Regions from separate parts of the Anoxybacillus ayderensis genome, predicted to be linked through region 1. Evidence: riboswitches for the same ligand, from Rfam matches in the RefSeq annotation. Region 1 holds a riboswitch; each other region holds the start of a gene.
What was found. A riboswitch is a leader RNA that binds a small molecule or an ion and turns the genes downstream of it on or off. The one in region 1 is predicted to bind S-adenosylmethionine.
Positions count from the first base shown of each region.

Region 2: another riboswitch for S-adenosylmethionine. It lies ahead of metK (methionine adenosyltransferase); the one in region 1 lies ahead of HNR63_RS01895 (methionine ABC transporter ATP-binding protein).
Region 3: another riboswitch for S-adenosylmethionine. It lies ahead of mtnW (2,3-diketo-5-methylthiopentyl-1-phosphate enolase); the one in region 1 lies ahead of HNR63_RS01895 (methionine ABC transporter ATP-binding protein).
Region 4: another riboswitch for S-adenosylmethionine. It lies ahead of HNR63_RS03080 (bifunctional homocysteine S-methyltransferase/methylenetetrahydrofolate reductase); the one in region 1 lies ahead of HNR63_RS01895 (methionine ABC transporter ATP-binding protein).

Region 1 is NZ_JACDUV010000001.1:374,026-377,125, reverse strand. It holds gene HNR63_RS01905 (MetQ/NlpA family ABC transporter substrate-binding protein) at 1-130, opposite strand, end outside; gene HNR63_RS01900 (methionine ABC transporter permease) at 148-816, opposite strand; gene HNR63_RS01895 (methionine ABC transporter ATP-binding protein) at 806-1,834, opposite strand; SAM riboswitch class I at 1,909-2,014, opposite strand; gene HNR63_RS01890 (methyl-accepting chemotaxis protein) at 2,158-3,100, opposite strand, start outside.
Region 2 is NZ_JACDUV010000004.1:41,913-45,012, forward strand. It holds gene pckA (phosphoenolpyruvate carboxykinase (ATP)) at 1-1,237, opposite strand, end outside; SAM riboswitch class I at 1,412-1,520, shown strand; gene metK (methionine adenosyltransferase) at 1,641-2,846, shown strand; gene HNR63_RS06895 (glycosyltransferase family 4 protein) at 3,018-3,100, opposite strand, start outside.
Region 3 is NZ_JACDUV010000002.1:291,165-294,264, reverse strand. It holds gene HNR63_RS03825 (2-hydroxy-3-keto-5-methylthiopentenyl-1-phosphate phosphatase) at 1-443, opposite strand, end outside; gene mtnW (2,3-diketo-5-methylthiopentyl-1-phosphate enolase) at 440-1,663, opposite strand; SAM riboswitch class I at 1,723-1,830, opposite strand; gene HNR63_RS03815 (pyridoxal phosphate-dependent aminotransferase) at 1,920-3,092, opposite strand.
Region 4 is NZ_JACDUV010000002.1:153,636-156,735, reverse strand. It holds gene HNR63_RS03090 (BMP family lipoprotein) at 1-647, opposite strand, end outside; gene HNR63_RS03085 (YajQ family cyclic di-GMP-binding protein) at 816-1,307, shown strand; SAM riboswitch class I at 1,398-1,500, shown strand; gene HNR63_RS03080 (bifunctional homocysteine S-methyltransferase/methylenetetrahydrofolate reductase) at 1,570-3,100, shown strand, end outside.

The DNA of each region.
Region 1 (3,100 bases):
CCGCATGTGGTACGTTTGATGCACCAACGACAAGTTTATTCGTTTTTTCTTCCGCACTTTCGCTTTTTCCGCAAGCAGCAAGCGCTAAAACAACAATTGCAGCAACAAGTAAAGAGATCCATTTCTTCATTTGTTTCTTCCTCCTTTTTATCGTTTATCTATTTTAGAAGTGACAAAGTCACCAATAAACTGAATAATAAAGACAATCACTAAAATGAGCACTGTTGCAACAAATGTAACATCGTTATTGTTGCGTTGAAACCCTTCTAAATACGCTAAATTTCCGAGCCCTCCAGCGCCAACAACTCCTGCCATCGCTGTATATCCAACGAGCGCAATCGCCGTCACTGTAATTCCAGATACAAGTGCAGGAAGCGCTTCTGGAAGGAGCACTTTCCAAATAATTGTCGATGTCGTCGCACCCATCGCTTTTGCGGCTTCAATGACACCTTTATCGATTTCACGAAGCGCAATTTCTACCATGCGCGCATAAAACGGTGCGGCACCGATAATGAGTGCTGGCAACGCAGCGTTTGCTCCAAGAATCGTGCCAACGACAAGTTTTGTAAACGGAATAAGCAAAATAATTAAAATAATAAACGGAATCGAGCGGAAAATGTTGACGAACGACGCAATAGCACCGTTAACGAAACGATTTTCCCATATGTTTCCCTTAGACGTTAAAAACAGCAATAAACCAAGTAAAATGCCAAGTACAAACGTCGCTACAACAGAAACAGCGGTCATATACAATGTTTCCATTGTCGCTGCCCATATTTTATCCCAAACGACGTTCGGGAATAGTTCATTCCACATTCGCCAACACCTCCACTTCCACTTCTTGCTGGCGAATAAAAGCGAGCGCTCGCTCAACTTCTTCATTCGCACCGTCTAAATGAATGAATAGCACCCCATATGAACCGTGATGCGTTTGCGAAATTTTCCCTTGCAAAATATTCACATTCAAATCGAATTGGCGAATAAGTTGCGTGATGAGCGGTTGCTCAGCCGCTTCGCCGACGAATGTAAGTTGAACAACTTTGCCGTTCGGATATCGTTCAAGAAGATGCAACATCGCTTCTTTCGTTTCCTCCGGCTCCGTCACTTGTTGGACGAATCGTTTCGTAATCGGTTGCTCTGGCTTACGGAATACATGAAGCACTTCGCCCATTTCAACAATTTTTCCGTTTTCCATGACCGCTACGCGATCGCAAATTTTACGAATGACATGCATTTCGTGTGTAATTAACACGATCGTTAAACCGAGACGTTTATTAATATCGACGAGCAAATCTAAAATCGAATCGGTTGTTTGTGGGTCAAGGGCCGACGTCGCTTCATCACATAGCAACACTTTCGGGTTGTTCGCTAACGCACGCGCAATGCCGACGCGCTGTTTTTGCCCTCCGCTCAATTGCGACGGATATGCATTTTCTCTTCCTTGCAAGCCGACGAGTTGAATGAGCTCATCGACACGCTTCATCCGTTCCTCTTTCGGCACACCGGCAATTTCTAACGGGAAAGCAATATTTTCACGCACCGTTCGCGACCAAAGTAAGTTGAAATGTTGGAAAATCATCCCGATTTGCTGACGAGCTTGTCGTAATTGTTTCCCACTAATTTTCCCCATATCTTTTCCATCGACAATGACTTCACCGCTTGTCGGCTTTTCTAGTCCATTTAACAATCGAATAAGCGAACTTTTTCCCGCTCCGCTATAACCGATGATGCCGAAAATTTCTCCTTCTGCAATATGCAAGTTTACATGATCGACCGCAGTCACATTTCCGCTTGCTGCTTTGTATACTTTCGTTACATTTGATAAAGTAATCACGTCGCTGTCACCTTCCTTCCATGAAAAAAGCCTTTCTGTTCAAGAGAACAGAAAGGCGTTATCGTCCATTCTGTCTCTTATCTCTCAAAGCAAACGCTTTGTGTGAATTGGCACCATTTCAGCAGCGCTGACGGTTGCCGGGTTTCATCGGGCACATCCCTCCACCTCTCTTGATAAGAGCGCTTTTAAACGCTTTATTCAGTTAACGTTTTAATGTATTCAAGAATGATGTTGAACTACGAATGTGAGTATATCATCGAAAGAAGGACGATGTCAATAAAAATTATTATATAAAAAATTGGAAGATGTTTCCCTTAACGTCCTTACATTGCACGTCGATTCAAGTGTCGAATCATTTCTTGAAGTTTATGTGATAAATGATGTAGCTCCTTCGAAGTATCGCTCAATTGTTGAGTGAAAACGGCCTGTTGATGCATTTCGCCAGCAAAAGTGGTCATCGAACTAGCCGTTCGTTTTGCGATCGCTTGAACAGCACGAGAGGCATCTACGACTTGTTCGCTGCTTGAACTTAATTGCTCTGTGGCAGCTGAAATCGACTCAATTTGATCCGAGACGCGCGCGACTTCTTGAATAATTTCGTAAAACGAGGCTCCTGTTTCAGCTAAAACACTCGTTCCAGAATAAATTTCTTGCGTGCTTTCATTCATCGCTTTCACCGCTCGTTCCATCTTTACTAAAATATCTTCAATTAATCCAGCGATCGTGCTTGCCGCTTCACTTGATTGTTCAGCTAGCTTTCGCACTTCCTCCGATACAACGGCAAACCCTTTCCCATGCTCTCCTGCTCTCGCTGCTTCAATCGCTGCGTTTAAAGCTAATAAATTGGTTTGTGCAGCAATTTGAGAAATAAGCTCTACAATTTGATGAATCTCTTTCGATTTATTTTCAAGCTCTTGGACAAGTTGCACCGATATTTGCTGTTTTTCAGAAATTTTCTTCATTTGATAAGTAGAACCTTCCATTTTCTCTTTTCCCTTTTGCGATAAATGACTAATGTGCTGCGATGCATGTACCGTTTCGTCTAAAGACGAAGCAATGGACTGGAGTGCGCGAGACATTTCATCAATCGTTAAGCTAATGCGTTCAATATATGCTTGCTGTTGATTCGTTTCACTAGAAATACGATCGATATCCTCCGACACGCATTCAATACGGTGAGCAGCTTCTTCTGTACGTTTCAACATTTGTCCAGCAGACTCATTCAAGTCGACAGATGTGCGCGTCACCCCATCGATAATCGTACGC
Region 2 (3,100 bases), on a different contig from region 1:
TTTGTCCGAGCATGTCTGCATAGCGTGTTGCAGGAAGCGGTAAAAACGGTGAGCCAAAGCAAGTAGAAAACGTTGCTTCAGGTGCAGTAATTCCGCGCTCTGTGCCCGCTAACTTGCTTGTATAGCCGCTTAAGAAATGATACATTGCTTGTTCTTTTGTTAATTTGCTAATTGGAGGCAATACACCAAACGCATCGGCCGTTAAAAAGACGATCGTATGCGGATGACCTGCAACGCTCGGTTGGACGATATTGTCCATTGCTTCAAGCGGGTATGCTGCGCGCGTATTTTCGGTTAACGTCGCATCGTCATAGTTTGGTATGCGCGTGTCTGGATCAATCATGACGTTTTCTAATACGGAACCGAAGCGAATCGCATCGAAAATTTGCGGCTCTTTTTCGCGTGATAAGTTAATGCATTTCGCATAACATCCGCCCTCAATGTTGAACACGCCGTTATTTGACCAACCGTGTTCGTCATCGCCAATTAGGCGACGGTTTGGGTCAGCAGAAAGCGTTGTCTTTCCTGTGCCCGATAAACCGAAAAAGAGCGCCACATCTCCTTCTTGACCTACGTTTGCTGAACAATGCATCGGAAAGATTCCTTGTTCTGGCAATAAAAAGTTCATGACCGAGAAAATCGATTTTTTCATTTCCCCTGCATATTCTGTTCCACCAATCAGCACGGTACGACGTTCAAATGAGATGATAATAAACGTTTCTGAACGCGTGCCGTCAACAGCTGGATCCGCTTTAAATGTCGGTGCAGAAATGACCGTAAATTGTGGTTCATGCGTTTGTAATTCTTCCGTTGTTGGACGAATAAACAATTGATGGGCAAATAAGTTATGCCAAGCAAATTCATTGACAACTTGAATTGGCAAACGATAAGCTGGATCCGCGCCTGCAAAGCCGTTGAATACAAATATTTCTTCTTTCGTCATTAAATAATCGATCACTTTATTGTACAGTTTATCAAATACTTCTTCAGAAATTGGTTGATTGACAGTTCCCCAATCAATTTTATGTTTCACAGACGGTTCTTCCACAATATATTTATCTTTTGGAGAACGACCTGTATATTTCCCAGTTGTTGCACAAACTGCTCCTGATGAAGTGAGAACGCCTTCTTTGCGAGTTAATACTTTTTCTACTAATCGTGGTACAGATAAGTTATGAAAAACCCCATCCCTTTGTAAGAGTGTTGATAATTTGTTCGTCAATTCAATGGAATTCATCGGACAAAACCTACCTTTGTTTGATTTATCTTTATGTAAAAAGTATAACACATTTTGATAAATAGTCCATACTAATTCGTGTATTTTTCTTGAATTTATTTTCAAGATCATTACAGTAGAAAAAACGTTGACTCGCTTCATACAGATGTGATATGATGCTGAGATGAACGGATACTCTTATCCCGAGTTGGTGGAGGGAGACAGGCCCGATGAAGCCCAGCAACCGTCACATACGTGAAAAGGTGCTAACCTGTGGCAAGGGGACGCCCTTGAACGATAAGAGTGAAAGGCGCAGACAAATGCAAAAACCTTTCCTCTAAGGGAAAGGTTTTTTTCACGATAGACCATAATAAGAGGGATGAGTACCGTATCATTTTTCATTATACTGAGGAGGAATGTTTGAATGCCTAAACGTCGTCTGTTTACATCTGAATCTGTAACGGAAGGGCATCCGGATAAAATTTGTGACCAAATTTCCGATGCGATTTTAGATGCGATTTTAGCGAATGATCCGAATGCCCGTGTCGCGTGCGAAACGAGCGTAACAACAGGACTTGTTTTAGTGAGTGGAGAAATTACAACATCTACATATGTAGATATTCCGAAAATTGTTCGTGAAACAATTCGTGAAATTGGCTATACGCGTGCAAAATACGGCTTTGATGCAGATACGTGCGCAGTATTGACGTCAATTGATGAACAGTCACCAGATATCGCAATGGGTGTTGACAAAGCGTTAGAAGCTCGCGAAGGACAAATGACAGATGAAGAAATCGAAGCGATCGGTGCAGGTGACCAAGGATTAATGTTTGGCTTCGCGTGCAACGAAACGAAAGAACTTATGCCGCTACCAATTTCTCTAGCACACAAACTTGCACGCCGTTTAGCGGAAGTGCGTAAAGAAGACATTTTACCGTACTTACGTCCAGACGGAAAAACGCAAGTGACAGTCGAGTACGATGAAAACGGCAAACCTGTACGTATCGATACGATCGTTGTTTCTACACAACATCATCCAGAAATTACACAAGATCAAATTGTACGCAACATTAAAGAGCATGTCATTCAACCTGTCGTTCCGGCAGAATTGATCGATGAAAACACAAAATATTTTATCAACCCAACAGGACGTTTCGTCATCGGTGGTCCACAAGGTGACGCAGGGTTGACGGGACGTAAAATTATCGTTGACACATACGGTGGTTATGCACGTCACGGCGGCGGGGCATTCTCAGGAAAAGACCCAACGAAAGTAGACCGCTCAGCAGCCTATGCGGCGCGTTACGTAGCGAAAAACATTGTCGCGGCAGGTCTTGCAGATAAATGTGAAGTGCAGTTAGCATATGCGATCGGTGTTGCAAAACCTGTATCGATTTCAATTGATACGTTCGGCACGGGCAAAGTATCTGAAGATGTATTAATTGAAGTGGTGCGCAACAACTTTGACCTTCGTCCGGCGGGCATTATTAAAATGCTTGATCTTCGTCGCCCGATTTACAAACAAACAGCTGCTTACGGTCACTTTGGTCGCACAGATATTGATCTTCCTTGGGAACGTACAGATAAAGCAGAAGTGTTAAAACAACAAGCGTTACAGTTGGCGAAGTAAGAAAGGAGAGAGAGTTACGGAATGTAGCTCTCTCTTTTTTCACAAGTATGTTCTTTTGCAGTTGTTTGATGATCATGGGACAGGGAAAAGCGATAGTAGCTAAAAATGTTGGACATTATGGTTTGGCATGCTGTTTACTCAGAAGGAAAGTGAATCGCCCCTTGCTCGCTCTTACGCGTAATGAGAGAAACGTTTGTGCACCACTTGTTCATAATGAGAAAGAAGTTCGATGAATATGTTATTCCAGTCTTTTG
Region 3 (3,100 bases), on a different contig from region 1:
TTGCAACAGCCGCATTCATTTTGACAATGTTCATCGCACGCATACGGCCACGTAATTTGAATCGTTTCACCGCGAAAGTCCGCGCGATTGCAAAAAATGCGTTCTTTTTCAATCAAACCGTCTAACAACGGATAAACGAAAAAGTCGATGCCGCCGCTGACGATATAAAGCGGAATGTGTTTTTGTTTCGTAAATGCGACAAACTCCGAAAATCCGTCGCGAATGCGGGCGTTGTCAAGCAAAAATTGCACGATTTGTTCTTTCAATGACGACGGTAAAAGAGAAAACATGCGCCCGACGCCTTGTTGTACGGAACATCTTTGTGCAAGTATATCGTCTTTGATCGCTTCCCACTCCGGTGGAGCGAACTGTTTCATAATCGCAATAATGTTATCGTTTAACGTAATCGTCCCGTCAAAGTCGCAAAAAATGACTGGCTTCATGATGCGCTCCCCCATAAATCAAGCGCTTGTCGTAACGGTTCGTTTTCTTTTGCCGCGTCATGAAGCGAACGCCCTGAAAGCACCGCTTCTACTGCGGCACGAAACGCTTGACCGCCTCCAACCGCTCCGGCCGGATGACCGTGCACCCCGCCGCCTGCGTTAATGACACAATCGATGCCAAAGTCGCGAATTAAAAGCGGCACAAGCCCCGGATGAATGCCAGCGGATGGGACAGGGAACGCGCGAACAAACGGCTCTTCTTTCGTCAGTTCATCGGCAATCGCAAGCGTCTGTTGTTTTTCAAGCGCCACGCTTCCGTACGGAGACGGGAAAAGCGAAAAATCCGCTCCTGCCATGCGCAATAGTTTGCCAAGAAGAAGCGCATAGCTCACTCCATACACGTGCGAGGAAGCGATCGCGCCGCTAAATGACGGATGCGCCATGATCGGCAAACGAATGTCATCGTCTTCGCGAAGCGCTTGCAGCACGTCAAGTCCGTATGTAAACACGTTAAACAACAACACGTCCGCGCCTAACTCCGCTGCGCGCTTCGCTTTTTCTTTTAGTTCAAACGTTTTTCCTGTTAAGTTCACCGCATATAACGTCCGATGCCCTGTTTGTTCGTACACGTCTTGTAACGCTTCTTTTCCTGCGACGATGCGTTTTTCAAACGGCGTCAAGTCGTTTTCAAACAAAATTTCATCGTCTTTCACGAGATCGACACCGCCGAGCGCTTGCAGTTTTAATTGCTCGGTCACATATCGCAAATCGCGTCCGATGACCGCTTTAAAAATGCTCATGACAAGCGGACGGTCAAAGACGCCAAGCTTTTCACGAATGCCGTCAATGCCAAAGCGCGGACCCGGAAACGCTCGTTTTAATTCGTCAGAAAACGTCAGGTCAACGAGTTTAATCGTTCCATCCAACGACAATTTGCCAAACGTCGTCGTCAAAATCGCTGGAAAATCGGCACTAAAATTAACGCTCGGATATGAAATGCGCACGAGCGCCCGTTTCAATCGCTTCCCGAAATACGTATTGACTCGCTCATCTTCCTCAAGCTGTTCAATGGACTCAACAACACCTTTATGTTTTTTCAACTGCTCTTGTTCAAGCTGCGGCAAATCGGTCCACGACCCGATAGTAAGCCCAAGCGCAATCCCTTCCGCTTTTTTCGCCAAATCTTTGTCATCATGAATCAAATATGTTGCTGTAATCATCGTGCCACTCCTTTACAAATAAAAAACCTCTTCATAAGAAGAGGCTAATTGTTCGTCTCTTCTTATCTCTCAGCCTACTGCTGCGAGAATTAGCACCGTGCTTAACGTTTGTTAAGTCGGTTGCCGGGCTTCATCGGGCTCGTCCCTCCGCCTACTCTTGATAAGAATTCGCAATGTATGGAATTTTTCAAATGGTTCATTTTTCATAAATTTAATTCGAATTATGACAGCAGTCTTTCATTTTGTCAACGATTTTTTAAAAAAGTTGTAGCCTCCCGATTCGTTCCGCCGCTTCTTTTAGCCGTTCTTCGCTTGTGAGTAGCCCTGTGCGCACATATCCTTTCCCATGCTCACCAAAGCCGATGCCTGGGGCAACAGCGACATGCGCTTGTTCAAGCAAAAGATTGGCAAACGTCTCAGACGTATATCCTTTTGGCACCGGAAGCCACGCAAAAAACGAGCCTGCTGGCGCTTGGACGTTCCAGCCGATGTCGTTTAACGCGCGAATAAACGTATTCCGTCTTGCTTCATACGTGGCGACAAGCTCCTCGACGCATTGTTGCGACTGTAAAAGCGCGACCGCTGCCGCTTCTTGAATGGCACCGAACATGCTCACATACAAATGATCTTGCAAAACGTTGATCGCTTCAATCATGCTTTCGTTTCCGACCGCAAAGCCGATGCGCCATCCTGCCATATTGTACGTTTTCGAAAACGTATAAATTTCAATGCCGACATCTTTCGCCCCTTCGACTTGTAAAAAGCTGATTGGCTTTTTCCCATCAAAACCAATCGCCCCGTACGCAAAATCGTGTACGACGGCAATGCCGTATGTTTCAGCAAACGAAACGGTTTTTTTAAAAAACGATTCCGTTGCTGTCGCACCTGTCGGGTTGTTCGGATAGTTTAAAAACATGAGTTTTGCTTCGCGGACAACGTCTTCGTTTAACTCCTCATAATCGGGCAAAAAGTCGTTTTCCGCTCGCAGCGGCATCATTTCCATGCGCGCCCGCGCGAGCACAACGCCCGACCAATAGTCCGGATAACCGGGATCGGGAACGAGCACGACATCGCCGGGGTTCAATAAACAAAGCGGCATTTCAACGAGCCCGGCTTTCCCACCAAATAAAATGGCGACTTCTTTTTCGGGATCAACCGTTACCCCATACTCCCGTTTGTAAAACGTCGCTACGGCTTCTTTCAAAAACGAATACCCGCGAAACGGTGAATATTTATGATACGCTGGCTTTGCTACCGCCTGTTGCATCGCGTTTACAATATGAGCAGGGGTCGGCTGATCCGGATTTCCTTGCCCAAGATTAATGACGTCATGCCCTTCAGCAATGACCGCATTCACTTTTTGAACGAGCGAAGCAAAAAATTGCTTCGGTAGTTGTTGTAACAAGTTCGATTGCGGAAATGTTTTCATTTTTCGCA
Region 4 (3,100 bases), on a different contig from region 1:
GCATACAAGACGTCTGCCCCATTTGCGATCATTTGTTTTGCAATTTGCGCCCCAAGCTTATCATCACCGAAATTGCCGGCATACACTTCTTGCACGTTCGCTTCCGGTTTAACCGCTTTTACCCCTTGAATAAAACCGTTCGCAAATTTACGAATAAGCGGCACATCCGCTCCGCCAACGAAACCGACGTTGTTCGTTTTCGTCAACATGCCAGCGACTACGCCCGCTAAAAAGCTTCCTTCATCTTCTTTAAACGTAATCGATGTAATGTTCGGTAGGTCAGATACCGCATCAATTAATACGAATTGCTGTTTCGGATATTTTTTCGCGACTTTTTCTAAATCTTGTTGCACCATAAATCCTAATCCGATGACGAGATCGTTTCCTGCTTCAACGAGCTCCGTTAATCCTTTTTCATACGTCTCGGTTTCTTTTAACTCACGGTAGTCAAAAAAGATGCCGAGTTCATCGCGCGCCTTCATTAATCCTTTAAACGCCGAATCGCTAAATGACTGATCACCGAGTCCGACGTCTGACAACATAATGCCCACTTTTATTCGCTCTTTCGGTTGAAAAGAACCCGTTTGCGAACACCCTGCGGCAAGCAACAAAACGAATGCCATCAAGAGTGAAATCATTTTTTTCATCAAATTTCCTCATCTCCTTATCTCTCGATCAAATCGTGCTTCATTTATTATATCGACACATTCCGACATTTTGTTTACTTTTTATAATATAAAGATTTTGTAAAGTTGTTCGTATGCCAACAATCGACTATAATGGAAGCACAACGAATTTATGCTGAGGTGGTTCATATGTCAAAAGAAAGTTCATTTGATATTGTGTCAAAAGTCGATTTGTCGGAAGTGACGAACGCAGTCAACATCGCGTTAAAAGAAATTCAAAACCGCTACGACTTTAAAGGAAGCAAAAGCGACATTTCGCTTGAAAAAGATGAACTCATTCTCATTTCTGACGATGAGTTTAAACTGGAGCAACTCAAAGATGTGCTCATCGGCAAACTCATTAAACGCGGCGTGCCGACAAAAAACATTCAGTACGGAAAAGTGGAAGCAGCATCTGGCGGAACGGTGCGCCAACGTGCGAAACTCGTCCAAGGCATCGACAAAGACAATGCGAAAAAAATTAACACAATCATTAAAAATACAGGCTTAAAAGTAAAAAGTCAAATTCAAGAAGACCAAATTCGCGTCAGCGGCAAAAGTAAAGACGACCTACAAAAAGTGATCGCCGCCATTCGCGAGGCAGATTTACCGATTGACGTTCAATTCGTCAACTACCGTTAAGAAGGCGCTTTGCCTTCTTTTTCTTTTTTGAAATAAAATAGTTGAATATTTCTAAAAAATCAGTTACATTTATGAGTAACTTCATACAACATCTTATCGAGAGAAGGGGAGGGACTGGCCCGATGAACCTTCAGCAACCTGACGATCGTCAAGGTGCTAAGTCCAGACAAGCGATTCGCTTGGAAGATAAGAAGGAGCGCGTCAAGTCTTCTTCTTATGGGGAAGACTTTTTTACTTTAAACGAAGAAACGGAGGAATGGACGTGGGATTGTTAGATGATTTAAAAGAACGCATCGTCATCGCTGATGGAGCGATGGGGACATTATTATATGCGCACGGCATCGATCGTTGTTTTGAAGAATTAAACGTCACAAAACCTGAAGAAATTGTCCATATTCATGAAGCGTATATTGAATCAGGCGCAGAAGTCATTCAAACGAACACATACGGCGCCAACTACGTGAAACTAGCACGTTACGGGCTGCAAGATGACGTAAAAAAAATAAACGAAGCGGCGGTCGAACTTGCGAAAAAAGCGGCAAAAGGGCGCGCCTACGTGCTCGGTACGATCGGAGGACTGCGCAGCACGAATAAAAGCACGATTTCGCTTGAAGAAGTGAAACGGACGTTTCGTGAACAGCTGTACGTGTTGTTAAACGAAGGGGTCGACGGACTTTTGCTTGAAACGTATTACGATTTCGAAGAATTGCAAACGGTGCTTTCCATCGCTCGCAAAGAAACGACGTTGCCGATCATCGCCCACGTCACGTTGCACGATATCGGCGTTCTGCAACACGGAATGCCGCTTGCCGAAGCGCTGACCGAATTAGAACAACTCGGTGCCGATGTCGTCGGCTTAAATTGCCATCTCGGCCCGTACCATATGTTGCGCTCGCTTGAAGAAGTGCCGATTCCAACACGCGCTTTTTTATCGGTATATCCGAACGCAAGCTTGCCGCAATATCGCGACGGTCGCTTTATTTACGAAACGAGCGAACAATATTTTGAAGAAACGGCGCGCGCCTTTCGCGAGCAAGGAGTTCGGCTTATCGGCGGCTGTTGCGGCACGACGCCAAAACATATTGCGGCCATTGCTCGCGCCCTTTCCGATCGCACACCTGTATATAAAAAAGAAGTAAAACAGCGCCATCCGATCGTCGTCCAAGAAGAAAAACAAACGACAGCCCCTTCTCTTGCCGACATCGCTCGCACGCGCCGATCGATTATCGTCGAGCTCGATCCGCCGAAAAAACTCGGCTTAACGACATTTTTAGAAGGAGCAAAGGCGTTAAAAGAAGCGAACATTGATGCCTTAACGCTTGCCGACAATTCGCTTGCGACACCGCGCATTAGCAACGTCGCTGTCGGCACGATCGTCAAACAACAGCTCGGCATGCGCCCGCTCATTCATATTACATGCCGCGATCGAAACTTAATCGGCTTGCAGTCGCACTTAATGGGGCTTCATACGCTCGGCATGACCGACGTGCTCGCTTTAACAGGCGATCCGTCAAAAGTAGGCGACTTTCCGGGCGCAACGTCCGTCTACGATTTATCATCGTTTGACCTCATTTCGTTAATTCGCCAATTTAACGAAGGGCTTTCGTACTCAGGAAAACCGCTCGGACAAAAAACGAACTTTTCGATCGCTGCCGCCTTTAACCCGAACGTACGCCATTTAGATAAAGCGGTGAAGCGGCTCGAGAAAAAAATTGAATGCGGGGCGCACTACTTTTTAACACAGCCGCTTTATAGCGAAAAACAAATCGAAGACGTGTATGAAGCGACGAAAC